DNA from 2 places in the Embleya sp. NPDC055664 genome. Region 2 is predicted to be linked to the other one. Evidence: riboswitches for the same ligand, from Rfam matches in the RefSeq annotation. Region 2 holds a riboswitch; the other holds the start of a gene.
The links. A riboswitch is a leader RNA that binds a small molecule or an ion and turns the genes downstream of it on or off. The one in region 2 is predicted to bind S-adenosylmethionine.

Region 1: linked by a shared signal. The riboswitch ahead of thrC (threonine synthase) and the one ahead of ACWGR4_RS43525 (aminotransferase class V-fold PLP-dependent enzyme) in region 2 are both predicted to bind S-adenosylmethionine.

The regions. Positions count from the first base shown of each region.
Region 1 is NZ_JBSHGZ010000005.1:354,861-370,412, forward strand. Features, by position in the region: gene groL (chaperonin GroEL) at 1-112, opposite strand, end outside; gene ACWGR4_RS11805 (cold-shock protein) at 994-1,197, opposite strand; gene ACWGR4_RS11810 (MoaD/ThiS family protein) at 1,619-1,897, opposite strand; gene thrC (threonine synthase) at 1,894-3,168, opposite strand; SAM riboswitch class I at 3,185-3,338, opposite strand; gene ACWGR4_RS11820 (glucosyl-3-phosphoglycerate synthase) at 3,531-4,508, shown strand; gene ACWGR4_RS11825 (alpha,alpha-trehalose-phosphate synthase (UDP-forming)) at 4,724-6,205, shown strand; gene ACWGR4_RS11830 (hypothetical protein) at 6,295-7,461, opposite strand; gene ACWGR4_RS11835 (hypothetical protein) at 7,504-8,523, opposite strand; gene ACWGR4_RS11840 (hypothetical protein) at 9,263-10,654, opposite strand; gene ACWGR4_RS11845 (hypothetical protein) at 10,844-11,908, opposite strand; gene ACWGR4_RS11850 (helicase-associated domain-containing protein) at 12,315-14,732, shown strand; gene ACWGR4_RS11855 (hypothetical protein) at 14,773-15,552, opposite strand, start outside.
Region 2 is NZ_JBSHGZ010000048.1:47,206-62,757, forward strand. Features, by position in the region: gene ACWGR4_RS43470 (glycosyltransferase family 4 protein) at 1-130, opposite strand, end outside; gene ACWGR4_RS43475 (glycosyltransferase 87 family protein) at 208-1,512, shown strand; gene ACWGR4_RS43480 (hypothetical protein) at 1,640-1,921, shown strand; gene ACWGR4_RS43485 (hypothetical protein) at 1,918-2,163, shown strand; gene ACWGR4_RS43490 (M48 family metallopeptidase) at 2,176-3,444, opposite strand; gene ACWGR4_RS43495 (hypothetical protein) at 3,461-4,843, opposite strand; gene ACWGR4_RS43500 (hypothetical protein) at 4,949-5,311, opposite strand; gene ACWGR4_RS43505 (NYN domain-containing protein) at 5,377-6,750, opposite strand; gene ACWGR4_RS43510 (hypothetical protein) at 7,233-7,469, opposite strand; gene ACWGR4_RS43515 (exonuclease domain-containing protein) at 7,726-8,364, shown strand; gene ACWGR4_RS43520 (Lrp/AsnC ligand binding domain-containing protein) at 8,471-8,749, shown strand; gene ACWGR4_RS43525 (aminotransferase class V-fold PLP-dependent enzyme) at 9,193-10,584, opposite strand; SAM riboswitch class IV at 10,819-10,935, opposite strand; gene trpD (anthranilate phosphoribosyltransferase) at 11,089-12,171, opposite strand; gene ACWGR4_RS43535 (response regulator) at 12,257-12,670, opposite strand; gene ACWGR4_RS43540 (ribonuclease E inhibitor RraB) at 12,798-13,208, opposite strand; gene ACWGR4_RS43545 (cytochrome c oxidase assembly protein) at 13,218-14,330, opposite strand; gene ctaE (aa3-type cytochrome oxidase subunit III) at 14,406-15,035, shown strand; gene qcrC (cytochrome bc1 complex diheme cytochrome c subunit) at 15,082-15,552, shown strand, end outside.

The DNA.
Region 1 (15,552 bases), on a different contig from region 2:
CGACGTTGCGGCCCTTGGGGCCCAGCGTGACCTTGACGGCGTCGGCGAGCTGGTTCATCCCGCGCTCGAGGCCGCGGCGCGCTTCCTCGTTGAACGCGATGATCTTGGCCATGTGGTGAAGTCCTCCCAGAACGGGGGTGAGTGCCGGACCGCACAGGTGCCCGCGACGGACGACCCGACCACCGCGAGGATCCCTCCCTCACGGGTGCCGAGCCTCACCGGCCCGGTCCGTTTCTGTCACTCTCACATCCAGAGTGCTAACGCCAATGATTAGCACTCGACCATGCCGAGTGCAAGCGCAACGAGCGGGTCCGGGCCCCTCGGCCCACACCCGCGCGTGTCACACACCACCCCAACCCCCCACCCGGGCCCCGAGGGCGCAGCCCGTCCACATGCCGCGGGGCTCGGCCTCGGCCGCCCGACACGGGTACGTGTGCGCCCCCGCCCGCCTGCACGGCCCCCGGCCGGGCCCGCCCGCCCCGGCACGTCCGGAGCGGCCCCGGAACGGGAATCCAGGCTGCCGGGCCTGCGGTGGTTGCGTGGTCGCGTGGTTCGGACCCCGGCGTTGCCCGCACGGCCGGGACGGGTTCGGATGTGCCGCCCCTGGGCCTACATCGGGTTCGGGCGTCGCGCCGCCCCGGCTCACGTCGGGTCCGATCGTGCCGCCGGGTCGTCTGTGGCCATGCCGAGTTCGGGTGCCGTGCCTGTGGTTGTGCGGGGGCGGGTGGCGGGCTCGGCCGCGTCGTCCGCATCGCTCTGGTGGGCCGCCTCCCGCCGGAGCGGATTCGCGTGTACCGCCGCACCCGCGCCCCGCCGCCGCCCGCACGTCGGGGCCGGGGGACAACGACCGGGGCCCGGCCCCCGCTTGGCGGGAAGGCCGGGCCCCGGTCATGGATCCGACAGGATCGGGCGCGTTATGTGCCGCGATGTGTCGTGCAGTCCGTGGTGTGGACCGTTTCAAGCAGAGGAGCAGAGGAGCGCATGGCTCCCGGTTCAGGCGGTGACGCGGACCATGTCGGCCTGCGGCCCCTTCTGCCCCTGCGAGATCTCGAACTCGACTCGCTGCCCCTCCTCGAGCGTCCGGTACCCGTCCATCTGGATCGCGCTGTAGTGGACGAAAACGTCCGCCCCACCGTCGACCGCGATGAAGCCGTACCCCTTCTCCGCGTTGAACCACTTGACGGCGCCCTGAGCCATTCCTAACTCCCCTGTTACTGGCCCTTTCACGGATACTGCACGCCGCAGCTCCGGGTTCGTATCCAGAAGGACCCGGCCCTCTGCTACGACCGCGGCTGAATGTATCCGGACGGATGCCCGGAGCAACAGGTCAATCGGACGAGAATTCCCGAGCGAATAAAGCTCGCATTCTTCGCGAGTCTTAGAAAAAGCCGTATTTCAATCCACCAGGAAAACGACTTTCCGCACATATCGGATGTGATCCCGACCACGGGTTTACCGACGCGCCGCCGCCAAAGACGGGAAATGGAGCCGGTTAAACCCGGGTTACGCACAACCTTCGGCAGGAACGAAGAAATCCGCCGCGCGGTGCTCGCGCGGCGGATTTCCCGGTTCCGTTTCGTGCCCGATCGAGGAAGATCGGGACGCTCGGCCTATCGCGTCAGCAACCCCCGGCGACCGCCGGGATGATCGAAACGGTGCCCTTGTCGGGGATCGCCGTGGCGAGCCCGTCGGCGAAGCGCACGTCCTCGTCCTCCACGTACAGATTCACAAAGCGACGCAGCTTGCCCTCGTCGTCGAGGATGCGCGCGCGAATTCCGGTGTGGTCCTTTTCCAGCGAGTCCAGGACCTCGGCGAGCGTGGTGCCCTCGGCGGACACCTCCGCCGCCCCGCCCGTGTAGGTGCGCAGGATGGTCGGGATGCGAACGGAGACGCTCATGCGAGGCCGGCCTTTCGGAAGGAGTCCAGGGTGGGTCGAATGGTCGCGGTGGGTCCGGTCGTCGGCGTGACCGCGTCCAACGTCTTGAGGCCGTCGCCCGTGTTGAGCACGACCGTCTCGGCGTCCGGGTCCAGCGCGCCGGACTCGAGCAGCTTGCGCAGGCAGCCCACGGTGACCCCGCCCGCGGTCTCTCCGAAGATGCCCTCGGTACGCGCGAGCAGTTTCATCGCTTCGACCACCTCGACGTCGTTCACGTCCTCCACCGCGCCGCCCGTGCGCTTGCACACGTCGAGCACGTAGGGGCCGTCGGCGGGGTTGCCGATCGCGAGCGACTTGGCGATCGTGTCCGGCCGCACCGGGCGGATCACGTCGTGCCCGGCCTTCCACGCGGCGGCCACCGGGGAGCACCCCGTCGCCTGGGCGCCGAAGATCTTGTACGGCGCGTCCTCGACCAGACCCAGCGCGATCAACTCGCGAAAGCCCTTGTCGATCTTGGTCAGCTGCGACCCCGACGCGATGGGAATGACGATCTGCTCCGGCAGTTTCCAGCCGAGTTGTTCCGCGATCTCGTAGGCCAGCGTCTTGGAACCCTCGCCGTAGTAGGGCCGCAGGTTGACGTTGACGAAGCCCCAGCTCTCGCCGGCCGGGTCGCCGATCAGCTCCGAACAGAATCGGTTGACCTCGTCGTAGGTCCCCTCGATGGCGACCAGCTCGCCGCCGTAGACCGCCGCCGTGACGACCTTGCCGGCCTCCAGGTCGGACGGGATGAACACACAGCTGCGCAGACCCACCCGGGCGGCGGCGGCACCCACCGCGCCGGCCAGGTTGCCGGTGGACGAGCAGGACAGCGTGGTGAAGCCGAAGGTGCGCGCGGCCTCGACCGCGATCGCCACCACGCGGTCCTTGAAGGAGTGCGTCGGGTTCCCGGAGTCGTCCTTGACGTGCAGGTTGCGCACGCCCAGCTCGCGGCCCAGGTTCTCGGCCCGCACGAGCTTGGTGAAGCCGGGGTTCAGGCTGGGCCGGGACGCGACGTCTGCGGACACCGGCAGCAGCGGCGCGTAGCGCCAGATGTTGTGCGGCCCGGCCTCGATCCGCTCCCGCGTCACGGTGCCGAACTCGTAGGCGACCTCCAGGGGGCCGAAACAGGACTCGCAGGCGTACTTCGGGCCGAGCTCCGTGCGCTCTCCGCACTCGCGACACGACAGCGCGACGGCCGGACCGAAGGAGGTGGGGATGGCGCTGGTGGTGCGGGTGGCGGTGGGTGTCGCCATGGCGAGGGCCTTTCTGTCCTCATCTTTACCCGTGGGGTCCCACGGGCCGGACTTGGCACCTGTCCGACTCGTCGGCCGCTCGCTCGCGCCGAAAGCGCGTCACGAGGAATGACGATCGGATGGTTGCCGGGGCTTCAACGGGCCGTTCCCTCTGCCCCTCTGGATGAGCTGCTATGGCGGTGGACACACCCTTCGCCGGGTGGCCGGTCCGCGTTTGTCCGGTCCGACGTGCGATCGTCGTAACCGGTGACGACGACTGTAACCGAACCGGTGCCGCGTCGATCATCCGGTCCACCTCGCGAGACGATAAAGGGTGGAACGACCGAGGCCGGAACACCGGCGACGACAGGGGATCTTCGAACGTGACGCACGAGGTGGGCGACTGGCTCCGACGGCGGTCCTCCGCCGCCGCCGACTGGCCCGTCGACAGGCTTCTCGACGCCAAACGCGACACCCGGGTCAGCGTCGTCCTGCCCGCGTTGAACGAGGCGGCGACCGTCGGCGACATCGTCAAGGTGATCCGGACCGAGCTGGTCGAGCGGGTACCGCTGGTGAACGAGCTGGTGGTGGTCGACTCCGGCTCCACGGACGACACCGCGCGGGTGGCCGCCGACGCGGGCGCGCGGGTGGTGCACCGCGACGACATCCTGCCCGCGCTCCCGGCCGTGCGCGGCAAGGGCGAGGTGTTGTGGCGCTCGCTCCTGGTCACCGACGGCGACATCGTCGCGTTCGTGGACGCCGACCTGAAGGACTTCTCGGCGGACTTCGTCACCGGGATCCTCGGCCCGCTGCTCACCGACCCCTCGGTCCAGCTGGTCAAGGCCATGTACGACCGGCCGCTGGAGATCGGCGACACGATCGTGCCCGCCGGCGGCGGCCGGGTCACCGAATTGGTCGCCCGCCCCCTGCTCAACCTGCACTGGCCCGAACTGGCCGGCTTCGTGCAGCCGCTCGGCGGCGAATACGCGGCCCGCCGCACACTGCTCGAACAACTGCCCTTCCCGTGCGGCTACGGCATCGAGACCGCGATGCTCGTGGACGCCCTGCGCCTGGTCGGCCTGGACGCGATGGCCCAGGTGGACGTCGGTGTGCGGCGGCACAACCACCAGGACGAGGCGGGCCTGGGGCGGATGGCGGCGGAGATACTCCAGGCCGTCGAGCGCCGACTGCGCCGCGGCCCCGCCGGCGCGCACCCGGCCGCGCCGAACACCGTGCTGACCCAGTTCGAACGGGACGAGGCGGGCTTTCGCGTACGCACCCACGACATCGCCGCCCGGGAGCGACCGCCGATGGCCACGGTGCCCGAGTACCGGGCACGAACCCGCCTGGTCGGGCGCTGACCCCCGGCCCGGGGGTTTTCCCGGCGTTCGGCCCGGGTTTCCCCGGCATTCGGCCCAGGTTTCCGCCTCGGTGGCCCGGGGTCCGCCGATGCCCGAGAGGCACAATCCGACTACGTGTGGTAGTGGTCGATGGGCGTGATACTCGCCACACCGTTCGAACCGAGGGCACGGTCGGCCCGGGTTTGCGCACCGGGATGCGTGGCTAGGGTCGGGGCATGAGTGCTCCCCCTCCCGCCACCCCCTCTCCCGCCGGGGTGCTGGTCGCCTCCAACCGCGGTCCCGTCTCCTTCTCCCTGGAGGACGACGGCACGCTCACGGTGCGGCGCGGCGGCGGCGGACTGGTGTCCGGCCTGTCCACCGCCGGGCAGGGCACCGGCGCCGTGTGGGTCTGCTCCGCGCTCGGCGAGCCCGACCGCACCGCGACCCGCGCCGCGCCCTCGGGCCGGCTGGATCTCGCCGGTCACGACACCGGCGGGCTGGCCGTGCGGATGCTCGACATCGACCCCGGCACCTTCGCGCGGGCGTACAACGCCATAGCGAACTCGACCCTGTGGTTCGTCCACCACCTGCTCTACGACACCCCCTCCAAGCCGGTCTTCGACGCGCGCTTCCGCAAGGAGTGGGCCTCCTACGAGGCGTACAACCAGGCGTTCGCCGAGGCCCTGGCGGAGGAGGCGGCCGAGGGCGCGAAGGTGGTCGTACAGGACTACCACCTGACCCTGGTGCCGGTACTGCTCCGCCGACTGCGTCCCGACCTGCGGATCGGCCACTTCGCACACACCCCCTGGGCGCCGCCGGACTACTTCCGGCTGCTGCCCGACGACATCGCCCGCTACGTGCTCGAAGGGGTGCTCGGCGCGGACCACGCCGGATTCCATTCCCGGCGCTGGGCGCTGGCGTTCCTGGACTGCTGCGCCGACGTGCTGGGCGCCGAGGTGGACCGGGACGCGATGACCGTCAAGCACGCGGGCCACGTGACCGAGATCGGCGTACACGCGCTGGGCGCCGACGCCGAGTTCCTGCGCGAGCGCGCGTCCCGGGCCGACGTGGACACCCGCCTCGCCGGGCTGCGCGAGGCGGTCGGCGACCGTCGGGTGATCGTCCGGGTGGACCGTACGGAGTTGTCCAAGAACATCGTCCGGGGCCTGCTGGCCTACCGCGAACTGCTGCGCACCCGACCGGAATGGCTCGGCCGGGTGGTGCACGTGGCGTTCGCCTATCCGTCGCGGCACGACCTGCCGGAGTACCGCGAGTACACCGCCGCGGTGCAGCGGGTGGCCAAGGAGATCGACGACGAGTTCGGCACCGACGACTGGCAGCCGCTGATCCTGCACGTCAACGACGACTTCCCGCGCTCGCTCGCGGCGTATCGGCTGGCCGACGTCGCGCTGGTGAATCCGATCCGGGACGGGATGAACCTGGTCGCCAAGGAGGTGCCGGTGGTCTCCCTCCTGGACGAGGGACACGGGGGTTGCGCGCTGGTGCTCTCGCGCGAGGCGGGCGCGTGCGAGGAGTTGGGCGAGGACGCGATCGTGGTCAACCCGTTCGATGTCTCGCAGACCACCGAGGCGCTGCACGAGGCGCTGACGATGGACACCACCGACCGGCTCCAGCGCACCAAGCGGCTGGCCGCGGCGGCGGTGGCGCTCAACCCGCAGCAGTGGTTCTTGGAGCAACTGGACGCGTTGGACGTCTGACCGGGTGGGTGACCGGGCCGCCGTATGCCTGTCGAACCGCGCGGTTCGGCAGGCATATGGCGGTGGGCTCGGTGCTCGGGGTTCGATGCTCAGGCCGCGGTCGGCGCGGCGGCGCGGCGTCGGCGCGCGGTCACCACCGCGACCGTGCCGGCGGCGACCAGGGCCGCGCCGACGGTGCCCGCGGCGGCGAGGCCGGCCGGGCCGGTGAGCGCCAGGTTGCCGCCACCGGACGTGCCGCCCGAGCCGCCGGTGGATCCCGCGGCCCCGCCGGCTCCGCCCGAGGTGCCGGCCGACGTGCTGCCCATGCTCGCCGAACCGGTGGTGCCTGCGCCGGTGGTGCCCGCGCTCGTCCCGGCGGTCGTGGTCGAGCCGTCCTTGAAGGCGACCTTCACGAAGGCGTCCTGGCTGCGGTCGGGGGAGCCGTGCGCGGCCATGGTCAGCACGTAGCACGCGGTCTTGAGGCAGTCGACGTCCTTGCCCGCGCCGTTCTTGTACGCGGCCTTGACGTCGGTGAGCGTGACCGAGAACGTGCCGTCCGGGTCGACCCCGTCCGCGCCGTATGCCTTGATCCACTTCGAGGCGCCGTAGTTGCCCGCGTTGGTGGTCCAGTCGGCCTCCTTCGGGCCGAACACCACGTAGATCCCGTTACCGCTGCCGGCCGCGTAGCCGGAGCCCTTGACGGTGATCGAGGCGCCCGCCGGGTCCAGGCCGGTGCTCGGAGTCACGGTCAGCTTCACCCCACCGGCGGCCCGAGGGGCCGCGGCCGGTGCGGCCTGTGCCGCCGTGGCCGCGCGCAACGATCGGGGTGCCGCGGCGGTCGGCGCGGGCGCGGCGAAAGTCAGCCCGACCCTCGCGGTGGCCCCGCCCTCGGCCCCGACCCGGACCTCGAACGCCGGGGCGTCCGGGGCGAATCCGGTGCCGACCACGAGCGGGGTCGCGACGAAGCCGTTGCCGTCGGCGGTGAGCACGCGGCTGGCCTTGGAGTCGACGGTGTCGCCGCCGTACAGCGCGACGGTGACCTTCGCGCCGGGGGCGAAGCCGCGAGCGGTCACGGTGATCTCGTCGCCGCCCGGGGCCAGTTCGGCGCCGCGCGAGACGGTCGCGGTGGGGGCGGCCGACGGGGTGGTGGTCGATGGCGTCGAGGTCGACGGGGCCGCGCCGACGGCCGGCGCGGCCAGGATGCCGGCGGCGGTCAGGCCGACGGCGGCGGCTGCGGTGAGCATGCGCCGAGCGGGCGGAGTGTGCGGGGTGAACATGGCGGCTCCTGAAGGGATTTCGGGCAACGCGATGGCGGGTCGTCAGCCGGTCGGGTCGGCGGTGGCTTCGGTGCGGGTGTCGGCGGGGTTGCCGGCCTCGGCGGCGGCGCGTCCGCGGCGCCGGACGACCCGAACGATCCGGCCGATCAGCGCGCCGAGCAGCAGCACGATCGCGCCGAGGAGCAACCACGGCGGCGCCCATATGGCGGTCGACTTGCCGGCCGCGGTCGCCGGATCACCCGTCACCTTCACGTCGGCGGTGAGGCGCCCGGCCGGGACGACGCCGGCGAAGCGCTGGACCACCTCGTGCGTGGCCCCGGGCAACAACTCGGGCAGCGTGGTGTGCTTGGGGCCGCCGAGTCGCCGGCCGCCGAGGCCGGAGATCGTGGTCTGCGCCCGGGCGGTGGTCCGTACGTTGCCGGTGTTGCGGACCCGGTAGCGCACCACCGCCTCGGCGCCGCCGAACATCGCGAGCGGGTTGTCGTAGGACAGTCGCAGGTCCTCGATCGCCAGCCCCGGCAGCGCGGGACCGTCCACGCGCAGGTACACCCGGGCGCCGACCCGCCGGTCCACGTCGAACCGCTGCTCGCCGGGCCCGGTCGCGGCGGCCTTGATCGAGGCGACGATGGCGCCGGTGTGATCGCCGGGCGTGGCGCCCACCGGGACGGTCAGCCGGAAGGGGATGTCCGCGCGCTTGCCCGGCGCGATCGTGTACGACTCGGCGTCGAAACCGATCCACGAGCCGACGTCCCGGGGCTGCTCGGCGCCGGTCAGCAGGGTCATCCCGCCGTCCACGGCGAGCACCGCGTCGGTGGCGTAGACCCGCAGGGTCAGCGGCTCGGCGCCGAAGTTGGACACGCCGACCACGTCGACCAGGGTCTGGCCCGGGGCGGCGGTGAGCACGAAGTGGTCCCGGCTGCCTGCTGGTTGCACGCCCCAGGTGAACTCGTCGGCGGCTCGGGCGGGGGTGGCCGGGAGGAGGACGAGCGCGACGAGGGCGACGAGGGCGATCAGGACGGCGGAGAGGGCACGAAGCGGTGGGGCGAGCGGGGCGGCGGGCATTGCGGGGCTCCCGGGGCGGCTTTGCTGCGGGGTGGGTGGCACGGTGGGTCGAGTGGTCGGAGTCGGATGTGTGGTGAGCGGATCCGCGCACCGGCAGCGGAGCCGCAACCCACTGCGCAACCGGTGGAGCACAGCGGAGCCGGAATTCGGTAGGCGCCGCGCAGCGGCAACGCCCCCCTCCCGCGCGCCGACGGAGCGAAGCGGAGGAGAAGCCACTTCACAACTGCGCCGACGGTTCGTGGACTCATCAAGGGCTCGGACGGAGGGTTTTAGGTAACCGGAGTCGGGACGTGAGCAGGTCGGGTAACCGGAGTCGCGACACGAGCAAAGGGCGAAGCCAGAGTCGTGTCCGCAGCGTTGCTTCTTTTTGGGCGCTTCGCGCCGGCTCGCGAGGGGCCGCTTTTTTCTCTCCCCCGCTTCGCTCCGGGTCACCCAGCCCGAGTTCTGCGGCTCCGCCGCTCTCCGCGCTGCGCGCGTCCCTTGCCGTGATGGCCCGCGGGGCCAGGTCGGGTCGGGGACGAGGCTCGTGGAACCGCAGCCTTCGAGGTGAACGCAACGGGTGGAGCGGGTGGGTAACCGGCCAATCCGGGCCGCGATGGGTCGCGGGGCCCCGTCGGGTCGGGGACGGGGCCTGTAGAACCGCAGCCTTCGGGGTGAACGCAACGGGTGGAGCGGGTGGGTGAAACCGGCCCGGGACGGGCGGCGCCGAGGGCGTTGGGGCCCGCCCGGGCCGGGGTGGTCAGATGAGCGTGAGCGTGAGTGTGCCCGTGTACGTGCCGGGGACGGTGGTGCCGGGGACGCCGAGTTCGAGGGTGCCACCGCATTCGAAGGAGCCCGCACCGGCGCCGGCCGCCGACGCGCACAACGTGCGTGCCCGGCCGAGACCCGTGCCCGGGTCGGCCGGAGCGCCCGGGGTCACCGAGGCGGTGGCGCCGCCGGTGGGGAGCGTGCCGGTGACCGACTTGGCGGTGGGGGTCCAGCCGAGGTTGTCGCCGACGATTCGGCCGCCGGCCGAGGTCAGGTCACTGGCCTGGCCGGTGAGCGTCCATCCGGCGTTGGTGCCGCGCGCGTCGGAGACGGTGAGCGGGTTGAGTGCGCCGCCGGTGAAGGTGTCCTTGCCGTTGAGGGTGACGCCCGGGAGCGCGACGTCGGTGCCGCCGACGCCCAGGGTCAGCGGGCCGCCCCGCACGTCGGTGGTGATCACCTGGTAGCCGGTGCCGGGGCCCGGGTTGGTCGGGGCCTTGAACGCGACCGGGACGAAGGTGTCCTGGCTGCGGTCCGGCGAGCCGTGGGCGGCGAAGGCCACGACGTGGCAGGTGGTGACGGCACAGTCGTACTCGACGCCGTCCTTGTTCCGGTACTTGGCCTTCATGCCGTCGAGCGTCAGCGAGAAGCTGCCGTCGGCGTTCAGCTTGGCCTGGCCCGGCGAGTTGCCCGGGGTGGTGCGCACCCACTTGGTCGCCTGGTACGGCGCGGGGTTGGTGTTCCAGTCGCTGCCCTTGGGGCCGAACGCGACGTAGACGCCGTTGCCGCCGTCGCGGACCGGGTCGAAACCGGTGCCGGTGACGGTGAAGTTCTGGCCGTCGGGGTTCGCGCCCGCGGCCGGGGTCACCGTGAGCTTGGGCGCCGGCGGCGGGGTGGTGTTCTTGAACGCGACCGGCGTGAAGGTGTCCTGGCTGCGGTCGGTCATGCTCGCGCCGTGCGCGGCGAAGGTGACGACGCGGCACTCCTGCTTGAGGCAGTCCACCTCCTTGCCGTTGCCGTCGGTGTACTTCGCCTTGACGTCGAGCGTGGTGGTGAAGGCGCCGTCGGCGCTCATCTTGCTGCCGGCGACCCACGCCTGGGCGCCGTACGCGCTCGCGTTGGTGTAGTAGTCGTCGATCTTCGGGCCGAACAGGACGTAGACCCCGTTGCCGGAGTTGCGGGTCTTGTCGAAACCGGTGCCGGTCACGGTGATCGTCGCGCCGTCGGGATCGATGTCGACGGCGGGCGACACGCTCACCGCCGGGGTTGTGGCGGCCCGCGCGGGCGAGGCGAGGCTCACGCCGGCCACGGCCAGGGCGCCGGTCGCGCCGATCGCTCCCCAGCGGATCAGGCGGCTCGCGGGCCTGTGCCGCGTTCCGTTGGTCATCCTTGGCTCCTCATCTGGCAGTGTGCACAGGGCGGCGCCCGGACCTATTAGCGGTAGGTCCGGGCGCCGCCCTGTGCAGATGAGGTAAGGCTAACCTAATTAATGGAATCGTAAAGAGCGGAAATCCCGCTCCCGGCGGCGGAGTACATCACACCGGGGGCGGGTCGCGACACGGGCCCGTCCCCGCGTCTACGTGGTGAGTCGGCGCCGGTTCAGCCGCCACAGCAGGTACAACGACGCGGCGATCGCGGCGACCCGGACCATCGCCGGTACCAACTCGCCGAACCGGTCCCAGGCCTCGTCCCGGGTCAGATCGGTGCCCAGGTGCCCGGTGGCCCGCAGCCACATCCCGATGGCGAAGGCGAGCGCCGTCGTGCCGGGGATGTAGAACGCGGCGAACCGCCGTTCCTTGAGCGACCACGCGGCCGCGGTGAAGACCACGAGCAGGCCGAGCACCACCACCACGGTCGAGGCGACGATCGCCCCGACCGTCATCAGCGCGATCGCGAACACCTCGCGCAGTTGGGTGCGCAGCGCGCCCGGGCCGCCGAACACACCCATGACCGGGGTGGGTTCGGTCAGCGAGGCGTCGTCCCAGCCGGCCGAGGGGTCCGAGGCCACGCCGATCGGATACGCCGGCGCGTGCAGCGAGCCGTCGCCGTACATGTCGGGGGTCGGCCGCTCCGGCATGTCGCCCTCCGGGGGCGAACGCCACCACAGCGGCTCCTCCTCCGGATCCGCGGGCGCGGCGGGCTTGGTCGTCGTGCCGCCACCGCCACCGCCACCGGCCGCGGTCTCGGCGAGTGTGGGCGGACCACCCTCGGGCGAGACCCGGGGCGCGGGCGGCGTGGGCGGGGAAGGCGCGGGCGCGGGCGCCGCCGGCGGCGGCCGAGACGGATCCCGTATGGCCGGAATCGGCGTGGCGTCGGCGCGGAAGCCCATCTGGCGGGCCACCGTCGCATGCCGCGACCCCCGCATCGACATCGCGCCGACCCCGTCGTCGGCGCCGCTGTCGCGCAGGTCGCCGAGCCGGTACAACTCCTGGCCGACCACCGCTTCCGGCGTGCCGAGCCGATCGAGGATGGCCTGTACCGCGCCGGGGTTGTGCGCGTTCAGCCGCTCGCGCTCACTGTTGATCTGGCTGCGCAGCCGCTCCACGAGCCGGGCCCGGTCGGCGGGGCGGAGTTTGCGCTGGGCCGCGTCACCGACCTCGCCCAGGTATTGCAGAACCAGATGATCGCTCTCGAAGTTCACGCCCCCACCTCACCCCCGCCGAAGGTTCGTCTGCGTCGGTGCCGCGCCCGCCGCGTCATGCGTCGGTAAAGCGACAACTCAGCGTAGGGGTGCGGGCGTAGCGGAGCGAGAGGTTGGCGGAAATGGTGATCGTAAGGGTGCGCGCCGCGGCTTTCGCGGCTCGATCCGGGCCCGTGATCGGGGTCGCGGTCGGCGTCCGCGCCCCGGGTCCGGGAGCCCGTACCACCCATGGTCCGCGGTCGTGCCGGACCGGGTGCCGGTCGGGCGTTCGGGCCGCGCGAGCGGGGTTCGCGCAGGCGCCCGCGACCGGCTCCGGCGGCCCGATCCGGGGCGCTCGCGCGCCGACCGGGCACTCGGATTCCGGGAGCGGTGATCGCCGGCGGGCGGACCGTCTAACGTTGATGGGATGACCACAGCTGCGTCGCCCACCCGTGCCGAGGCGGATCGGGCCGCCGAGTCCGGCCCCCGGACGCTCGCCGAGGATCTGCGCGGACGCACCGACGCGGACCTCGGCGCGTTGTTGCGCGCCCGGCCGGACCTGACCACCCCGGTCCCGGTGGACCTGACCCAGCTCGCCACCCGGGCCACCACCCGGGCCTCGATCGCGCGCGCCCTGGAGCGCCTGGACCGGTTCACCCTCCAGGTCGTCGACGCCGCGGTGGTGCTGTCCGACGGCTTCGCCGTGTCCCGGCTGCACACGCTGATCGGCACCGCCCCGGACGAGGTCGGGCGGGCCGTGGCCGCGCTGCGCGAGCAGGCCCTGCTGTGGGGGCCCGACAACGCGCTGCGGGTGGTGCGTACGGTGCGCGACCTGGTCGGCGCGAGCCCGGCGGGCCTGGGCCCGACGCTGGCCGGCGCGCTCGCCGCGACGGCGCCGTCCCGGCTTCAGGACGTGCTCGCCGACCTCGGTCTGGGCTCCACCCACGACGCGGTCTCCGCGATCGCCGCGATCACCGACCTGTGCACCGACCGGGCGCGCCTGGACGCGCTGCTCGGCCAGGCCCCGGAGGCCGCCCGCGAGGTGTTGGACAAGCTGGTCTGGGGTCCGCCCACGGGCAGTGTGCGCGGCGCCGACCGGCCGGTGCGCGCCGACGCGGCCCGCACCCCTGTGGAGTGGCTGCTCGCCCGGGCCCTGCTCGTGCCCGCCGGGCCGGACGCGGTGGTGCTGCCCCGCGAGGTCGCGCTGCATCTGCGCGGCGGCCGGGTGCACCGGACGCCGCTGCCCACACCCCCCGAGCTGCCGGTGCGCGCATACGATCCACAGGCTGTGGACGACCTGGCGGCCGGCTCCGCGTTCACCGCGGTGCGGCGGGTCGAGGACCTGCTCGAAGCATGGAGCGCCGGCGGCCCGCCCGTGCTGCGCGCCGGCGGCCTGGGCATGCGCGACTTCAAGCGCGCGGCGGTACAGCTGGACGTGCCCGAGGCCGAGGTCGCGCTGTGGCTGGAGGTGGCCTACGCGATGGGCCTGGTCGCGGGCGACGGCGAACCGGACGAGCAGTGGCTGCCCACCCCCGCGTACGACACCTGGCGGCGCACCCCGGTGGGAACCCGGTGGGCCGCGCTGGCCGGCACCTGGCTGGAGACCACCCGGGTGCCCGCCCTGGTCGGTACCCGCGACGACAAGGACCGCCCGGTCGGCGCGCTGGGCACCCAGGTCGACCGGACCGCCGCGCCCGAGGTGCGCCGCCGGATCCTGGCCACGCTTGCCGCACTGCCCCCGGGCGCGGCCACCGACGCCGACTCGCTGCTCGCCCACCTGACCTGGCACCAGCCGATCCGGGCCGCGCGCCTGCCCGAGGCGCTGTTCCGGGCCATGCTCGTGGAAGCCGAACTGCTCGGGATCACCGGCCGCGGCGCGTTCGCCGACTACGCCCGCCCGCTCGTCGAGGGCCGGGTCTACGAGGCCGGCGACGCGCTGACCCCGCTGCTCCCGGAGCCGCTGGACCACGTCCTGCTCCAGGCCGACCTGACCGCCGTGGCCCCGGGCCCGCTGGTGATGGACCTCGCGCACGAGTTGCACCTGGCCGCCGACGTGGAATCCACCGGCGGGGCGACCGTGTACCGCTTCACCGAGGAGTCGGTGCGCCGCGCGCTCGACGCCGGCCGCACCGCGACCGACCTGCACCACCTGCTCGCCACCCACTCGCGCACTCCCGTGCCGCAACCGCTGAGCTACCTCGTGGACGACGTCGCCCGCCGGCACGGCCGGATCCGGGTCGGCACCGCCGCCGCCTTCCTGCGCTGCGACGACGACGCGCTGCTCGGCGAACTGCTCGCCGATCGCCGCGCCGCCGGGCTGCGCCTGCGTCGTCTGGCCCCCACGGTGCTCGCGGCCGAGTCCGCGCCCGACACGGTCCTGGAGAAGTTGCGCGCGATGGGCCTGGCCCCGGTCGCCGAATCGGCCACCGGCGACCTGGTACTGACCCGCCCGGACACCAGACGCACCCCACCCCGTTCGGCCCCGCCCCGCGTCGCGGGCGAACCGCCGACCCCGACGGAGGCCCTGCTGGTCGCGGCGGTGACCGCGATCCGCGCGGGCGACTCCGCCGCCACCAGCCGCGCCGACACCACCCCCGAACGCGACGGCGAACCGGTCGAACTCCCGCGCACCTCCGCCGCCGAAACCCTTCTGGCGCTCCAGGCCGCGCACGCCGACCGCCGCGCGGTGTGGATCGGCCACGTCACCCGCGAGGGCCGGGCCACCCAGCACATCGTGATCCCGCTACGCCTGGAGGGTGGCTACGTCACCGCCCACGAACAGGCCACCGGCGAAATCCACACCTACCCGCTGCACCGCATCACCGGCGTCGCCGAGGTGGCCTGAGCCGGACGGCCCCAAGGCCCCCAAGGCCCCCGTCCGGTCCTCACATCTCCCGCCGCCCGATGCGCCACACCGCGAGCCACACGCACAGCCCGGAGATCAGCAGCGCCATCACAAGGCTGTTCGTGTACTCGCCGGCGGAGTGTCCGCGCAGCAGTTCGATCGGGGCGGTGCTCAACTCGGTGGGCTGCCAGGACCGCAGCGGCCGCCACAGCGACGCGAGCGGCATCAGGATGACGACGACCAGCCCCGCGCCGAAGATCGCCACCGGCCGGCGCAGCAGCGCGGCCATCCCGGCGACCACGCTGACCTGTACGACCGTGCCCATCAGCCCGTAGAACGCCCCGTAGAGCACGGAGCGCGCGGACAACGAACCGAACATCCAGTGCACCTGCGCCCACGCGATCAACATGCCCAGCACGTAGGCGATCGCCACCGCCGTCAGGGTCACCGTGTAGCGGGGCAGCACCAGATCGCGCGCGTGGTGCATGCGGGTGCGATGGAACGCGGCCAGGCCCGCTCGATGGTCCACCGCGAGCGCGCTGGCCATCAGCGCCAGACCGACCAGGAGCCCGACCTGGGCGGTGCCGTACACGTACACCGCCATCCCGCTGTCGGCCCGCATCCCGGTCGCCGGCGGCACGCCTTCGATCCGCAGCGCCTCCAGGATCTGGTCGCGGTGCCGGGCGAACACCGGGCCGACCAGCCCCACGCCCGGATAGGCCACCAGGAGCAACAACCACCGCCGGGTACGGGTCAACCGCAGCCACTCCAGCCGCCACAACCCCAGCCGGCGCGGCCCGCGCGGGACCCGGTCGGGCGC
Region 2 (15,552 bases):
GGTCCCGCCACGAGGACGTGTAGACCACGACGCCGTCCGCGGGCAGCCGCAGCGCCATGGAGTGCACGAAGGACTGGATGCCGCCGGGCCGGGGCGGGAAGTCGTTGGTGACGATCAAGGTCTTCATCACGCACGAGGATCCCAGACCCGACGCGCCGGCCGGCGGAAGGATACGGTCGAAGCGGGCGCTCTCTGTACGATCCGTCGGTGAGCCTTCCCTCGTGGCACCGTGCGCGGAATCCGTTCCGTACGCCGTCGGGCGCACTCTGGGCCGTCGTGCTCGTCTGGGCGGCGACCCGGGCGGTGTTGCTGCTGACGGCGATGGAAGTGGTGCCCAATCCCTGGCCGTTCGTCACCGGTGACGCGCGGGCGATCTACCGCGAGTGGTTCCACGTGTTGCGCTCGGGGACCTTTCCGGTGGACGACGTGCGCTGGCAGTACCCGCCGGGCGCGGCCGGGGTGTTGCTGCTGCCCGGGCTGCTGCCGTTCGACTACGCGACGTCGGTGTACCTGCTGATGCTCGTCGCCGACGCGGCGGTGGTGTGGCTGCTGGCCCGGGGCATCCCGCGCGGGGTGCCGCCGTACGGCGCGGCGTTGTGGGTGGTGGCGGTGCCGCTGCTCGGGCCGATAATCCTGGCCCGGTACGACCTCGCGGTGACCGCGCCGACGGTGGCGGCGCTGGTCCTGATCACGGGCCGGCGCACCGACCGACACCGGCTCGCGGGGCTGCTGACGGGCTTCGCGACGGCGATAAAGTTGTGGCCGGCGCTGATCTTCGTGGGGCTGCGCGGGCGACGCGGGCCGGCCCGGGCGTACGCGTGGACCCTGCTCGGCGCCGCGGTGGTGGTGCTCGGCTTCGCCGCCGCGCTTCCGGGGGCCTTCGCGTTCCTGGGCTACCAGCGCGAACGCGGCATCGAGGTGGAGTCGGTGTTCGCCGTGCCGTTCCACCTCGCCTCCTGGTGCGGGTGGAGCGGGCAGGTCCGGGAGAGCTACGGATCGCTCGAATTCCACGGCCCGTACATCACCGCGGTGGGCCGAATCAGCCTGCTCACCAGCGTGCTGGGCTTCGGTTGGCTGCTGCTGTGGCGGGTGCGGGCCCGCCGGTTCACCACGTCCACGGCGCCCGACGCGGCGCTGTGCGCGATGTTGATCTTCGTGACCACGAGCCGGGTGATCAGCCCGCAGTATCTGGTGTGGCTGATCGGTTTGGCGGCGGTGTGCCTGCTGCGGCCGGACACCACCCAGCGCCCGCCGGCCGTACTGCTGCTGTGCGCGATGCCGCTGACCACCCTGGAATTCCCGATCTGGTTCGGCGAACTCCTTCGGAGCGAGCCGGCCGCGGTCCTGGCCCTGACCGCCCGCAACACCCTGCTGGTGACGGCGACGGCGTGGTCGGCCCGGCGACTGTGGCAGGCGAGCCGCGTCGTCGACGACAGCACCCCGACAACGCCGACAAAGCAACCCCCGACCCCGACGGACCCACACCGCCCCGTGGCGAAGTCCACCGTGTAGGCACACCACGCCCCTTCGACACCAACACAAGCCCCCGACGCGCTGCCCACACGCCTGCACACGACGCACCGACCACAGCACACTGGAACACGACGACCGAAACGACTCTCGACGGAGGTGTGTGCCCATGCCGGCAACATTCAAGACGCACATCGGTGGTGCCGTCGTGGAACTGCCCGCGACCGTGCGGACCATCCGGGAATCGTTGCCCGAGGAGTGGCACAAGGAGTTCAACGAGGCGGTGGAGGACTGCCCGGCGAACGAACTGTTCGCGCTCCTGGCCAAGTGGGCGCTCAAGCCGACCACGGCCGAGGAGGAGGACCGCGCCGTCTTCGAGATGCTGGAGCGCCGCGAACGCGAATTCGTCGAGCAAAAGCGCCGGGAAGCCGAAGCGGGTGAACCGGGATGAGCTTTCGCGTCGACTACACCCCGGACTGCGACAAGGTCCGTGGACGACTCACTCCCGCACAGCGCGGCGACCTCGACGCGGGGATGGCGGCGATCGCCCGCGATCCGTATGGATGCGGGTCGAGCGCGACCTACTCCAGGGACCGGCGCGAGGCGACGCTCGGCCGCAGCATCTTCGTCGTCTACCAGGTATCGGCGGGACAGTTGCTCGTGACCGTCGTTCGCATACAGCCCGGTCCCTGAGCGGCCGCGCCGCTACCCCTTGCCGTGCAGGCGTTCCCAGTCTCTTGCCGAGGCGATGCGTTCGGGGGCGGACGGGTGGGAGGCGAAGAGGAATTGCAGGATCGGATTCGGGGTGACGTTGGAGCGATTGGTCACGGCCAGGTTGTGCTGCATGCGGATGAACGCCTCCGGGTCGCGGGTCAGGTCGAGGGCGTGCACGTCCGCCCGGGCCTCCAGCCGCCGGCTGATCAGCATCTCGCCGGGGCCGGCCAGCGTGCCGATCACCGCGACCGCCGCGAGCAGCAGGGCGAGCGAGCGCGGGTCGCCCGCGGCGTCCGCGCCGGCCCGACGCAGCAGCGGCGACCAGGACATCAGCAGGCCGAGCCCGCAGACGCCGGCGGCCATCGCGGCGGCGCCGATCAGCGTGCCGTGCAGCACGTCGTTGCGCTTGGCGTGGCCCAGTTCGTGTGCCGCGATCAGCTCCACCTCGCGCGGATCCGCGTCGCGCACGGTGGTGTCGTACACCACGATCCGCCGGGTCGAGCCGAACCCGGACACGTACGCGTTGAGCGCGGTGGTCCGCCGCGACGCGTCCGCGACCAGCACGTCCTGTACGGGCACCCCGTCCCGCTCGGCCAGTTGCAAAAGCGAGGTGCGCAGCGGCCCGTCGGGCATCGAGTGGAACTTGTTGAAGGCCGGTTCGACCAGGAGCGGGTACAGGAACGAGATCGCCACCACGAGCAGCGCGCCCCCGCCGGCCGCGATCAGCCAGCCGGCCCGGGGCAGCGCCCGGATCAGCGCGTACAGCGCCAGCGCCACCACGAGCAGCAGCCCGGTGGACATCGCGAAGCCCTTGCCCAGATCGGCCCACCAACTCCCCCAGCTCTGCACCGACAGCCCGTAGCGCCGCCGGACCACCTCCAGGCGAGCCGCGAACGGCAGCGTGGCCAGCCGGCCGATCAGCGCGAGCACCAGCCCGCCGAGCAGGATCCGCCAAGCCCATCCACCACCCAGGGGCCGGGCGACCGCCTCGATGATCCGCGCCCCCGCCGGGGTGAGCCCGAGCACGAGGGACACCACCAGGGACAGCGCCATGGACAGGTAGGCGGGCGGGCGCGCGGCCCGGGCCAGCGCCTGCCCGCGAGCGATCTCGGCGGCGGTGAAGTCCCGGGCCGCGTCCGGGTGGGTGAACCCGCCCGGCGGCTCCGGCAGCGGGCGCCACGGCGTGGTCACCGCGACCGCCACGAGCAGCACCACACCCGTGCAGATCAGGCAGATCAGCAACAACCTCTGGACCGACATGCCCGCCGTGCCCCCGTCATTCGGCCTGCGTCCGCAGGTAGTCGAGCCAGGTCTTGGTGAACGCGTCGGGCCCGGTGCCCAGGACGGACACCATCGCCGACGACAGGGCCGACGCCGCGTCGGGCGCGCCGACCCCGGGCGGCCGTTCGGCGCCGACCGTACGGTACAGCTCGACCAGCTTGGGCCGGCCCCACCGCTCCGCGATCAGTTTGCAGGCCAGCCACCCCATCTCGTACGCCTGGGGCAGGTCCTCCTGCGTGGTCTCGAAGGTCGTGTCGGCGGGCAGCTGTACGGGCACCTTGCCCGCCTTGACGTCACGGCGCAGTTCGGGCGCGGCGGTGCGCATCGTCTGCGCCGACTCCAGGTAGCCGACGTAGTCCGCGAACCCCTCGGACAGCCAGGTCGGCGTCCACGCCCGGGTGAACGCGCGGCTCGCCACGTGGGTGATCTCGTGCGTCATCACCACCCGGCGCTCCAGGTCGCCCAGCTCGCGGAAGGCGTCCGGGTTGACGATCACCCGGTCGGCGGCGGCCGCGTCGGCCGCCGCGCCGCGCTCGCCGGTGGTGACCGCGGCGATCTTGGCGTACTTGCTCGGTTCGGCGCCGAGCAGCCGGGCCATCTCCGCCTGGGTGCCGGGCACCACCACCACCGCCCGCCCGGGCCAGGACTCGCCCCACACCGCGCTCACCTGCGGCACGGCCTTGTCGGTGGTGTCGGCGAACTCGCGCAGCGCGGCACGGGTGCCGATACCGAGCACGATGCTGTGCGCGCCCTGGACCACGGTGACCGGGCCCAGGTCCCACACCTGGGCGGGGGTGCGCATCCCGGTCGCGGCGCCGTCGCCGTCGGCGGTGAGATACCAGGTGCCGCCCCGCAGTACGAAGGTCAGGAACTGCGGCACCCGCACCGGCGCCACGTCGTGTCCGGTGATCCGGTAGAGCAGGTCCACCTGGGCGGTGAACACGGGCCCGCCGAGCGCGTTCTTGCGCGCGGCGGAGAGGTCGAACGCGTCGGGCGTGACGATCTCGTACTCCCACGCGGCGAACGGCACCTCGGCGATGTTGTCGAAAACGCCCATCTGGTTCTGCCGAAACGTCGGGTTCTGCGGGTCGACGGTGGACGAGAGCGCCTCGCGGTCCCGGGTGAGGAACGCGTTCGCGCGCCGTTCCAGGAGGGCGCCGATCGCTATCCGGCGGGCGTTCGCGTGCTGCTCGCCATCGCCGCTCGCCCCGGGGCCGGCGGAGCGGCCGGCGTGAACGCCGGGAGGGGTGTGGGTCACCGTGTCGGCGACGAATCGGGTCACCCCGAGCACGGCCCCGAGTTGGGCGAGCGCGCACACCACGACCAGAACGGGCAGCAGGCTGCGGATCCGGCGCGCGGCCCGATTCGGGTCATCCACCGCTCGATCGTAACGTGGGCCCGTGCGCTCCCCACCCGGAACGGGGACCGGGGCTGCGGCGAACGGGTGTCGCCGACCCGCCCCGGAGCGGTCCCACCGCCCGGTTCAGCCCCGGCGGTCGGCCGGGCGCCGAACGCCCGGCGGATCGCCGCCGTCGCGCGCCGATCCGCTCGGTGTCGCGAACATCCCCTCCGCCGCGAACAGGCGCAGCGCGGTCAGCGTCTCCTCGTCCAACTCGATGTAGTCGGGCCGGCCGGCGGGCTCGGGGGGCGGCCCGGGGTCGGCGGGATCGCCGAGGTCGCCGAAGTCGCCGAAGTCGCCGAAAGAAGCGGTATTCGATAATTCGGGCGATATGTCGATGCCGATGATGCGGGCGCCGATCAGGGCCGGCCCGATCGAAGCCGGGATCGCGCAGCCGGCGGCGCCGGCGCGCCCTCGGCCGCGGTGTGTACGACAGGCGATGCGCATGTGACTCCTCCCCCTCGTCGACCTTCCTCGTCAACGGTAGGGAGCGCTACCGACACGCGGTGCGGTCAGCCGCGGGTGAGCCTGCGCAGCAACATCGTCGAAGGCACCGGGCGGGCACCCGCCTTGCGCACGCCCTCGGCCACCTCGCGGTCCGTGGAGACCACCACGACCGGCCGGCCCGGCGGCTCGGCCCGGACCAGCCGGCGGATCAGCTCGTCGGCCGTCTCGCCCGGCTTGCTGAACATCACCCGCACCCCGCGCGCGGGGGCGAGCAGCACCGGCGCGTCCAGCTGTGCGCCGTCGAACACGCAGGTCACCTCGCAACCGGTCTGCGCGGCGAGCCCGGTCAGCCCGCCGACCAGCCGGTCGCGCTGCTTGTTCAGCGCGAGCGTGGGATAGCCGGTCTTGGTCACGTTGTAGCCGTCGATCACCAGGTGCGCCTGGGGCAGCGCGAGCAGTTGGTCGAGCAGGGCCGGGTCGTCGCCCTCCAGCGCGCGCTGCGCGATGTCCTTTATCCCGGACGCGCCCGGCACGACCGCGTCCACCATGTCGGCCGGCCTGATCCCGACCGGAGGCAGCGCCAGCTCGCGACGCAGGCCCTGGGCCGCCTCCAGGACGGTGTCCAGGAGCAGCCGGACCCGAGTGTCCTCCATGCTGCGTCCCTCGCGGGCCGCCCGGCGGCTGGCCTCCAGGGCCGATTCGACCTCGGCGACCCGGCCGCGCAGCCGGCGGGCCTCCTTCTCCGCGGCGGCGATCGCGGCCTGCGCCTCGACCCGCACCGCGTCCAGCTCGGAGCGGGCCCGGCGGGCCTCCTTCTCCTCGTGCTTGGCACTGCCCTGCAGGCCGCGCACCTGGCGGCGCAGGTGGTCGGCCTCCTTGCGGGCCGTCTCCAACTCGGCGCGCAGCCGTTCGTGCTCGGTCTTCGAGGCCGCGCGCAGTACGCCGACCTCGTGCTCCAGCCGGGACAACGTCTCGGCGGCCTCGGCCTCGGCGCGGTCGGCGGCGGCCTCCTTGGCCGCGTCGCCGGCGGTCTCGATCAGCCGGACCCAGCCGCGCGGGCGCAGCAGATAGGCGGCCGCGGCCACGTCGAGCGGGTCGGCCGCGGCGGGCACCTTGCCCGCTTCGAGCGCCTCGGAGATCTCCGGCAGGCCCTTGCGGAAGCGCTCCGCTATGCGCTGGCGGAACACCGGATCGTTCTCCAGCGCGGCGGCCAGCGGCGTCGCGGCGAACTTGGCCCGGCGCTGGTGGGTGAACCGGGCGAACCGGCGCAGCGGCCCCGGGACCTCGTCGGCGGTCATCGTGCCGAGCGCGTCGGCGGCCACCGAGATCACCCGGACCCGGACCGCCTCCGGCAACGGTCCGCTCAACACCTCGGGCTCGACGGCCGGCGCCTCGGACGCGGCGCGCTCCGCCTCGGGCTCGACGGCCCCGGCGGGCACGTCGGCGGCGGGATGTGTACCGGCCGGCGGCTCGGCGGCCCCGTGCGCATCCGAGGCGACGGCGTGATGCACGGCCCCGTCGGACTCCTCAGACCCCGCAGACCCCGCAGACCGTAGCGACCCCGCCGCGGAATCGACGAGCCCGTTGGCCCCGGCCTGCCGCCCCGGTTCGACGGGCTCCGCATCGGTCGCGGCATCCGTCGCCGCCGCGGTCCCGGACTGCGCGTCGAGGTCGGGCTCGGCGGCCGGCACCGCCTCGGCGGCGTCGGCGGCGTGCGCAGGCGTGACCTCGTCCGCGCGGGTATCCGGTCCGCTCACTGCTCCTCCGGTCCTTCCCGTTCCCTCGAGGCCCCTCCCCGCGTCACCGTTGCCGGGACGCCGACGCCTTGATCATGGCGTGTTCCGCACCGCCGGCGGTCGCGCCGGGCCGCCCCGATGCCGAAACGATGCACAGTCCCATTGTCCCCGGACGGTTGCGGCGATCAGGTCGCGTCGGGGCGTGCCACCAGTTCGACGGAATCGGTCGCGTTGCACCAGCGGCAGCGCACCGACTCGATCTCGTCCGAGACGATCTCGCGCTCCTCGACCCGCGGGGCGCCCGCCAGGTCGAGGTGGGTGAACTCCACGGCCTTGGTGGTCCGCGTCACGTCGAACCGGGTCAGGTTGCCGCACAGTGTGCAACGCCACCGGGTGTCCTCGGTGGGGGCCTGGATCGACATGCGTGTTCCTTTCCTGGTTCGGTCCGCGAAGCCTTACCCGTTCACCATCGGCCGCGTACACCCCATGATGCCGGGCTGCGAGAGGTACCTGGGCGCGGCCGTGTCGGGCCGGAAACGTACCGTCCGGTACATGAGCAGCACCGCGCACCGGGATTGCCGGTCACGAGGTTCGGCGGGTCAGGGCTTGCCGGCGGCCGACCCGCCGCGGCGTTCCCGCCCGCCGGACAGTATCGCCCCGGGCCACGAGTTGCGAACCATGCCCGGATCCCGAGCGATTCGTGACGAGGTGGAGCGGCAGGTGTTCACGGTCGTCGATCTGGAGACCACGGGCCTGGATCCGCAGGAGGCCCGAATCACCGAGATCGCCGCCGTCCGGGTGCGTGGGGCGGACCGCCTGGGCGAGTTCGCGACCCTGGTCGCGCCCGGGGTGCCGATCCCGGAGTTCATCACCGACCTGACCGGGATATCCGACGATCTGGTGGCCGACGCGCCCCCGCTGCGTCTGGTGCTGCCGGCGTTCACCCACTTCGCCGAGGACGCCATCCTGGTCGCCCACAACGCCCCGTTCGACGTGGGCTTTCTGCGTACCGCGAGCATCGCGTGCGACCACACCTGGCCCGACTTCCGGGTTGTCGACACCCTCGCCCTGGCCCGTGCGCTGCTGCCCGCCGGGACACTGCCGAACCTGCGATTGGGCACCCTCGCGCGCTACTTCGAGGCGCCCACCGACCCGACCCACCGAGCGCTGGCCGACGCACGCGCGACGGCACACGTGCTACGCGCGTTCATCGACCGGATGCACGCGAGCGGGCGCCACGAACTGGCCGACCTCCTGGCCCTGGGCCGCCCCCCGACACCGGGCGTCCGCGAGCGCCAAACCACTCCGATCGGGTGACCCGTGACCCGGATTCGAGTACACATGGTTGCGCCGGCGATCCCGCACCGACGGGCGCGCCGACTAAGCTCGGGCACCTTGTCGTCGACAGCCGGAGGACTACCCCGTGATCACCGCGATCGTGCAGGTCAAGACGCGTGTGGACCAGACCCCGGAAATCGCGGAGGCGATCGCCGCGATCGAGGGCGTGAGCGAGGTCTACTCGGTGACCGGTGAATTCGACCTGATCGCCATGGTGCGCGTACGCGCCCACGACGACCTGGCCGACGTCATCCCCGGCCGCCTCAACAAGGTCCCGGGAGTAGAGGCCACCACCACCCACATCGCCTTCCGCACCTACTCCCAACACGACCTCGAAGCAGCCTTCGCGATCGGCCTCGAATAACCAAACCCAAACAAGCGCCACCCAAGCCCCCCACCCGCAGCCGACCCCAGAGGCAACCGGCCCACCCAGCCCGTCCGGCGCTTGAGGACAAACGGGCCGCAACCCAACGCCGGAGGCAACCCAATCAGCCCGTCCGGCGCTTGAGGACACCCGGGCCGGAGGCCGGCCCAGGAAGCGACCCAGCCCCACCCAGCCCGTCCGGCGCTTGAGGACAAGCGCACCGCAACCCAACTCCGCAGGCGACCCAATCAGCCCGTCCGGCGCCTGAGGACAAACAGGCCCCAGCCCAACGCCGGAGGCAACCCAATCAGCCCCTCCGGCGCCTGAGGACAAACAGGCCGCAACCCAACGCCGCAGGCGACCCAATCAGCCCGTCCGGCGTTTGAGGACGACCCGCCCCGTCCAAGGCCCAGGCACGCGACCCGCGCCGACCCACACCCCCGTCACGCCGCAGGCAACACGCGCGGGTCCGAATCAGGAACGCACCGGCCCCCATCCACCGTGTAGCTCCACCGCGCCCCCCGCTCCACCACTTCCCGAACCGCCGCCGCAAAGCGGTCCAGGTGCTCGACGGGCGTCCCCACACCGAAGCTGACCCGGATCGCGTTGAGGTTCTGCTGCCCCTCCGGCGCGTCCGGCGACCCACACTCGGTCGGCTGATCGGCCCGCCCGCCCAACAGGTGCCGCACCAGCGGGTGCGCGCAGAACAGCCCGTCCCGCACCCCGATCCCGTACTCCGCCGACAACACCGCCGCGAACCGCGAGCTGTTCCACCCTTCGACCACGAACGAGAGCACACCCACCCGCGCCGACTCGGGCCCGAACAGCTCCAGCGTCCGCACCTGGGGAATCTCCGCCAACCGCGCCCGCAACCGCGCCAACAACGCCTCCTCGCGCGCGACCAGCGCCGCCGGCCCCGCCTCGGTGATCGCCCGGCACGCGGACGCCAACGCGTAGGCGCCGATCACGTTCGGCGACCCCGCCTCGTGCCGGGCCGCGCCGCTCTGCCACTCGACGTGGTCGCGCGAGACCGCCTTGCTCGCCCCGCCGCCCGCCAGGTACGGCTCCGCCGCGTCCAGCCAGTCCCCGCGCCCCGCCAACACCCCCGAGCCGAACGGCGCGTACAGCTTGTGCGCCGACAGCGCGACCCAGTCCACGTCCAGGTCCGCGACCGACACCGGGTGGTGCGGCGCCAGTTGCGCCGCGTCCAGCACGATCCGCGCCCCGAACCGGTGCGCCACCTCGGCCAGTTCCGCCACCGGGAACAACTCGCCGGTCACGTTCGAGGCACCGGTCACACACACCAGCCGAGGCCCGTCGCCGGAGCCTTCGAGCGCGGCCTCCAGCGCCGCGACCGCCTGTTCCGGCGAGGACGGCGCCGCCAACTGGGTCACCCCGGCATGCCGACGCCACGGCAGCAGCGCCGCGTGGTGCTCGGTCTCGAACACGAACACCCGGGTGCCGCGCGGCAGTACCGAGGCGAGCAGGTTCAGCGAATCGGTGGTGCCCCGGGTGAACAGCAGCGTGTCGTCACCCCGCAACCCGAGGAACTCCGCGACCGTGGCCCGGCTCTGCTCGTACAGCTCGGTGGACAACTGCGACAGGTAGCCGGCACCGCGATGCACGCTGCCGTAGTACGGCAGATAGCCGGCCACGTCGTCCCACACCCGCTGCAGACACGGCGCGCTGGCCCCGTAGTCGAGCGCCGCGTACTCCACCTCACCCCCGGTGACCAGCGGAACGAGCACATCCCGCCCGACCACGGGCAGCGGGGCGGCAATGGCGACATCGGCGTCGAAGGCAACGGAGGCGGCGGAAGCGGCACCGGCGGTCATGGCAAATCTCCTCGGCAGACGAGAACCGACCCCACGCAATGTCGAGAAGTCGACATCAAAACAGCGCGGAGTGATCCCCGGATGAAATGTGGTCTCGGAAAAGCGACGCGCGACGACTCAGCGCGTACGGAATGGGCCGATCAACCCGTTTCGAGAAAGAGATTTCACGCCATCACATGCTCCCCAGGTACAGGACCCGGTTCGCATGGGGCAATTGCCTGCCACCACACCAGGGGTCCGCGCTTGCCGGGACGCCTGACGACGCCCGACCGTGTCATCACCCGGGGCACCCCACCGCGGAGCGAGGGTTGCCGGACAGCAAGCCGGGGCTTTCCACTGTCACTCGTGACCTGCGCAGAATTATTACCGCAGGAATCGCCGCGCGCAACGACCACTCCACCGGTTCCACATACTGGACACCGCCCCCACGCCCCGACGGAGCCCGAACGCGACGACGCCGGGCAGGCCCACCTCGGCCCACCCGGCGTACACATCCGCCTCCGGCTACCCTCGCGCGAACGACCGCGTCACGCCCACCCATCGATCGAGCGCCGCCTGCGCCGCCCCCGAGTCGATCGCCTCCGCCGCCCGCTCGATCCCGGCCGCCAACTGCTGCGTCAACGATCCGTCTCCCGGGCCGAGCGCGGCCAGCGCCGCCGCCGAGTTCAACAACACCGCGTCGCGCACCGCGCCCTTCTCCCCCGCGAGCAGCTTCCGGGCCACCCCCGCGTTGAACATCGCGTCGCCGCCGCGCAGCGACTCGATCCCGTTCAACGCGATACCCAGGTCGCGCGGATCCACCCGGTCCTCGCGCACGTCGCCGTCCCGCACGATCCACACCTGGGACGTGGTGGTCACGGTCAACTCGTCCAACCCGTCGTCACCGCGAAAGACCAGCGCGGTGGCCCCACGATCGGCCAGCACACCGGCCACGATCGGCGCCATCCGCAGATCCGCGACCCCGATCGCGTGATGCCGGACCCGCGCCGGATTGGTCAGCGGGCCCAGGAAGTTGAACGTGGTCGGCACCCCCAGCTCGCGCCGCGCCTGCGCGGCGTGCCGCAACGACGGGTGGAAGCGCTGCGCGAAGCACAGCGTGATGCCCGCCTCCCCGGCCGTCCGGGCCACCTGCTCCGGGGTCAGATCCAGCACCACGCCGAGCGCTTCGAGCACGTCGGCCGCGCCGCTGGCGGACGACGCCGCCCGGTTGCCGTGCTTGACCACGGTCTCGCCCGCGCCCGCAACCACGATCGCGGACATGGTCGAGATGTTCACCGTGCGGGCGAGGTCGCCGCCCGTGCCGACGATGTCCACCGTGCGGCCGGGTACCTCGATGGTCGACGCGTGCTCGTACATCGCCCGCACCAGACCCGAGACCTCGTCCACGGTCTCGCCCTTGGCCCGCAGCGCGATCACGAACCCGGCCACCTGCACCGGCGTGGCCTCACCCGTCATGATGTGGTCCATCGCCCACGCCGTGGCATCCGCCGGCAGGTCGTCACCCCGCATGAGCGAGGCCAGGATGTCGCGCCAGGAACGGGCCGCCGGGTTGCCGCCGCTCTGGTATGTAGAGGCCGAGGCGCCCATGGTCCGCTCCCGCAGTGTCATCGGATGAGTCGGCGCCAGCGTACCGACCGGGACCGGCGACACCCGACGGTTATCCGCGATGCGGTCAGGCCGGCTGGCGTCCCGCGATCCGCCCGCGGATCAGGTCGGCCGCCGCCGAGGCAAGCGTGCGCGGGTCCAGCGGATGCGCGACCACCGCGTCGGCCCGGCACCAGGTGGCCAGCCACGCGTCCTGCGGGCGACCGACCAGGGTGAGTACGGGCGGGCAGTTGTAGATCTCGTCCTTGAGCTGCCGGCACACACCCATGCCGCCGGCGGGGGCGGTCTCCCCGTCCAGGATCACGAGGTCCACGCCGCCCTTGTCCATCGCCTCGATCACGGCGGGCTCGGTGGCGCACTCCAGGTATTCCACGAACGGCACGTCGACGGCGGGCCTGCGCCCGAGCGCGAGGGTGACCTTCCGACGGGTGTTGCGGTCGTCGCTGTACACAAGGACGGTCATGGTCTCGCCGCGCGTCATGTCCACCTGCCTGAGTCCGGGTACGGGACGACAACTTGGATCCGCCCCGGATGTTAGCGCTTTTCCCCGCCGGAATGTGGGGCTCGTCACGCTCCGATCCCGGCCCGACCGCCCGGGTCCGCCCGACTCACCCGCGCGCCAGCACCTCGTAGCCCTCGGCGTCCCCGCCCAACCGCTGCGCCAGCCCCGCCATCCGGGTGCGCTCGCGGGCCGGTTCGAGGCCGGTGAGCACCTGCTGCCGCGCGATCCGCACCCGCAGCGGCCGCTCGTCGGCCGCCACGACCGTGACCGCCCATCCGTCCGCCGCCAGGAGCCGGGTCGCCTCCGCGACCGCGTCGTGGTCCGGCAGGGTCACCACGTGCCGCATCACGAACGGACCGGTCTCCACCGCCACTCCGGCCGCCCGCATTTCCGCGACCACCGCCGAGTCGGCCCGCGCCGGATCGAAGCAGGAGCCGACCACGACCAGCGTGCCGTCGTCGACGAGCACGGGCACCGGCTCGGCACGCCGCCGGCGGAGGAACCGTTCGAGGATCATGCCGCGACGCTACTCGGCCCCGCTCGCCGACCTCGGCTCGGCCCCGGGGGCCACCCGGACGGCCGAATCGCCGTCCGCCGTTCGGGCAGAGTCACCCGCAAGAGTGCTCTTCGCGACGGATTTTCCGGCGTCCCCGACGCCCCCGGCGCCGTCGCCGCCCGCCGCCGCCTCGCGCGCCAACCGCTCCTCCCGGGCCTTGCGCCCGGCCTCGATCAGTTCGAGTCGATCGAGCCGCCGGTCCTCGCGCACCGCCTCGCGTTCGGACGCCTTGGCCCACTGCACGAACAACACGAGGAAGACGAGCAGTCCGATGATGTCGCCGCTGCCCCACAGGATCCCGCCGGCGGTGCCCTGATCGGACAGCGGACTCGCGCCCCAATCGCGACCGAGGTCGTTGTACCAGTCACCGGCCAGCACGGTGGACGAACTCATGATCGCGATGCCCAGCCAGGCGTGGAACGGCAGCGTCGCGAAGACCGCGAGCAACCGCATCGGATGGCTCGCGCGCGGCATCGGGTCGAGCCCGAGCAGTGGCCAGAACCACATGCAACCGATGATCACGAAGTGCACGTGATTCATGTCGTGCATGAAGGTGTTGCGCAGCGTCAGCTCGTACCAGGGCGTGAAGTACAGCGCGAACGGATTGAGCACGAAGACGAAGCCGGCGAAGGCCGGGAAGGTGACCACCTTCGAGAATCTGCTGTGCAGGAGGGCGTTGAGCCGATTACGCCACTTGGTCGGCAGGGTGCGCAGCGCGAGGGTGATCGGCGCGCCCAGCGCCAGGAAGATCGGCGTGATCATCGCCAGCACCATGTGCTGCACCATGTGCACGCTCAACAACACGGTGTCGTAGGCGGCCAGCGCCGACTCGGTCGCGATCAGGAACGTGCCGAGGCCCAATCCCAGGAACGAGAAGGTGCGCCACCGCGACCACGCGTCCCCGCGGGCCCTGAGCTTGTGCACCCCGTACAGATAGAGCCCGCCGAACAACATCGCGACCAGGATCGGGATCGGCTCGAACACCCACCCGGTCAGGAGCCGAATGGGGGTCAGTTCGGGCGGGACGTTCCCGGGGGTCGCGTGTGCCAGGAACATCCCGGCATCGCCTGCAGAGCCACTCACGGAACCAGAGCCTAACCCCGACACGTTCAACGAGGGTTACCCCCCGAAGTGTGGGCAGATCCGGCGACCGCAATAATGGCCGCCGTGGCGACAGCAACTTCACTAGAAACCGGGCCCCCCTCACACGGGACACACGGGACACTCAACCGTCCCAACTTGGTCAGCATCGGCACGATCGTCTGGTTGGCGTCGGAGCTGATGTTCTTCGCGGCCTTGTTCGCGATGTATTTCACGATCCGGTCGGTCACCGGCTCGGACGCCTGGCGCGAGCATGCCAGTGAGCTGAACATCCCGTTCTCGACGGGCAACACGACGATCCTCGTGTTGTCCTCGCTCACCTGTCAGCTCGGCGTCTTCGCGGCCGAACGCGGTGACGTCAAGAAGCTCCGCATGTGGTTCATCATCACCTTCATCATGGGCGCCGTCTTCGTCGGCGGTCAGGTGATGGAGTACACGGAGCTGGTCAAGGAGGGCACGACTCTTTCGTCGTCGGCTTACGGTTCGGTCTTCTACCTGACCACCGGCTTCCACGGCATGCACGTGACGGGCGGTCTGATCGCCTTCCTGTTGGTCCTCGGACGCACCTACGCGGCCCGACGGTTCACGCACGAGCAGGCCACGGCCGCAATCGTCGTCTCGTACTACTGGCACTTCGTCGACGTGGTCTGGATCGGTCTGTTCTTCACGATCTACGTCATCAGGTAGACGTCCCGACACTCACTACGCAGACGACATTGGACCGGGGTTATCCGTGAAAAAGCTCTCCGCGCGGCGACGCCACCCCTTGGCGGCGATCGTCGTACTCATTTTTGCGCTCGCGGCCACGGGGGGGCTGTACGCCGCGTTCGCGCCCGCCAAGAAGGCGGAGGCCGACGACTCTGCCTCCATCGCGGTCGAAGCGGGCAAGAAGCTCTACCTGAGCGGATGTTCGACCTGCCACGGGCTCGACGCCCAGGGCTCCTCGGACGGACCCTCCCTGATCGGCGTCGGCGCGGCCGCCGTCGACTTCCAGGTGTCGACCGGCCGGATGCCCCTCCAGCAGCCCGGTGCCCAGGCACCGCGCAAGCCCGAGGTCTACACCCCGGCGCAGATCGAGCAGCTCTCCGCGTACGTGGCCTCCCTCGGCGCCGGGCCCAAGATCCCGACGGCGAACATGTACGCGCCCGACGGCGACATCGTCAACGGCGCCGAGCTGTTCCGCACGAACTGCTCGCAGTGCCAC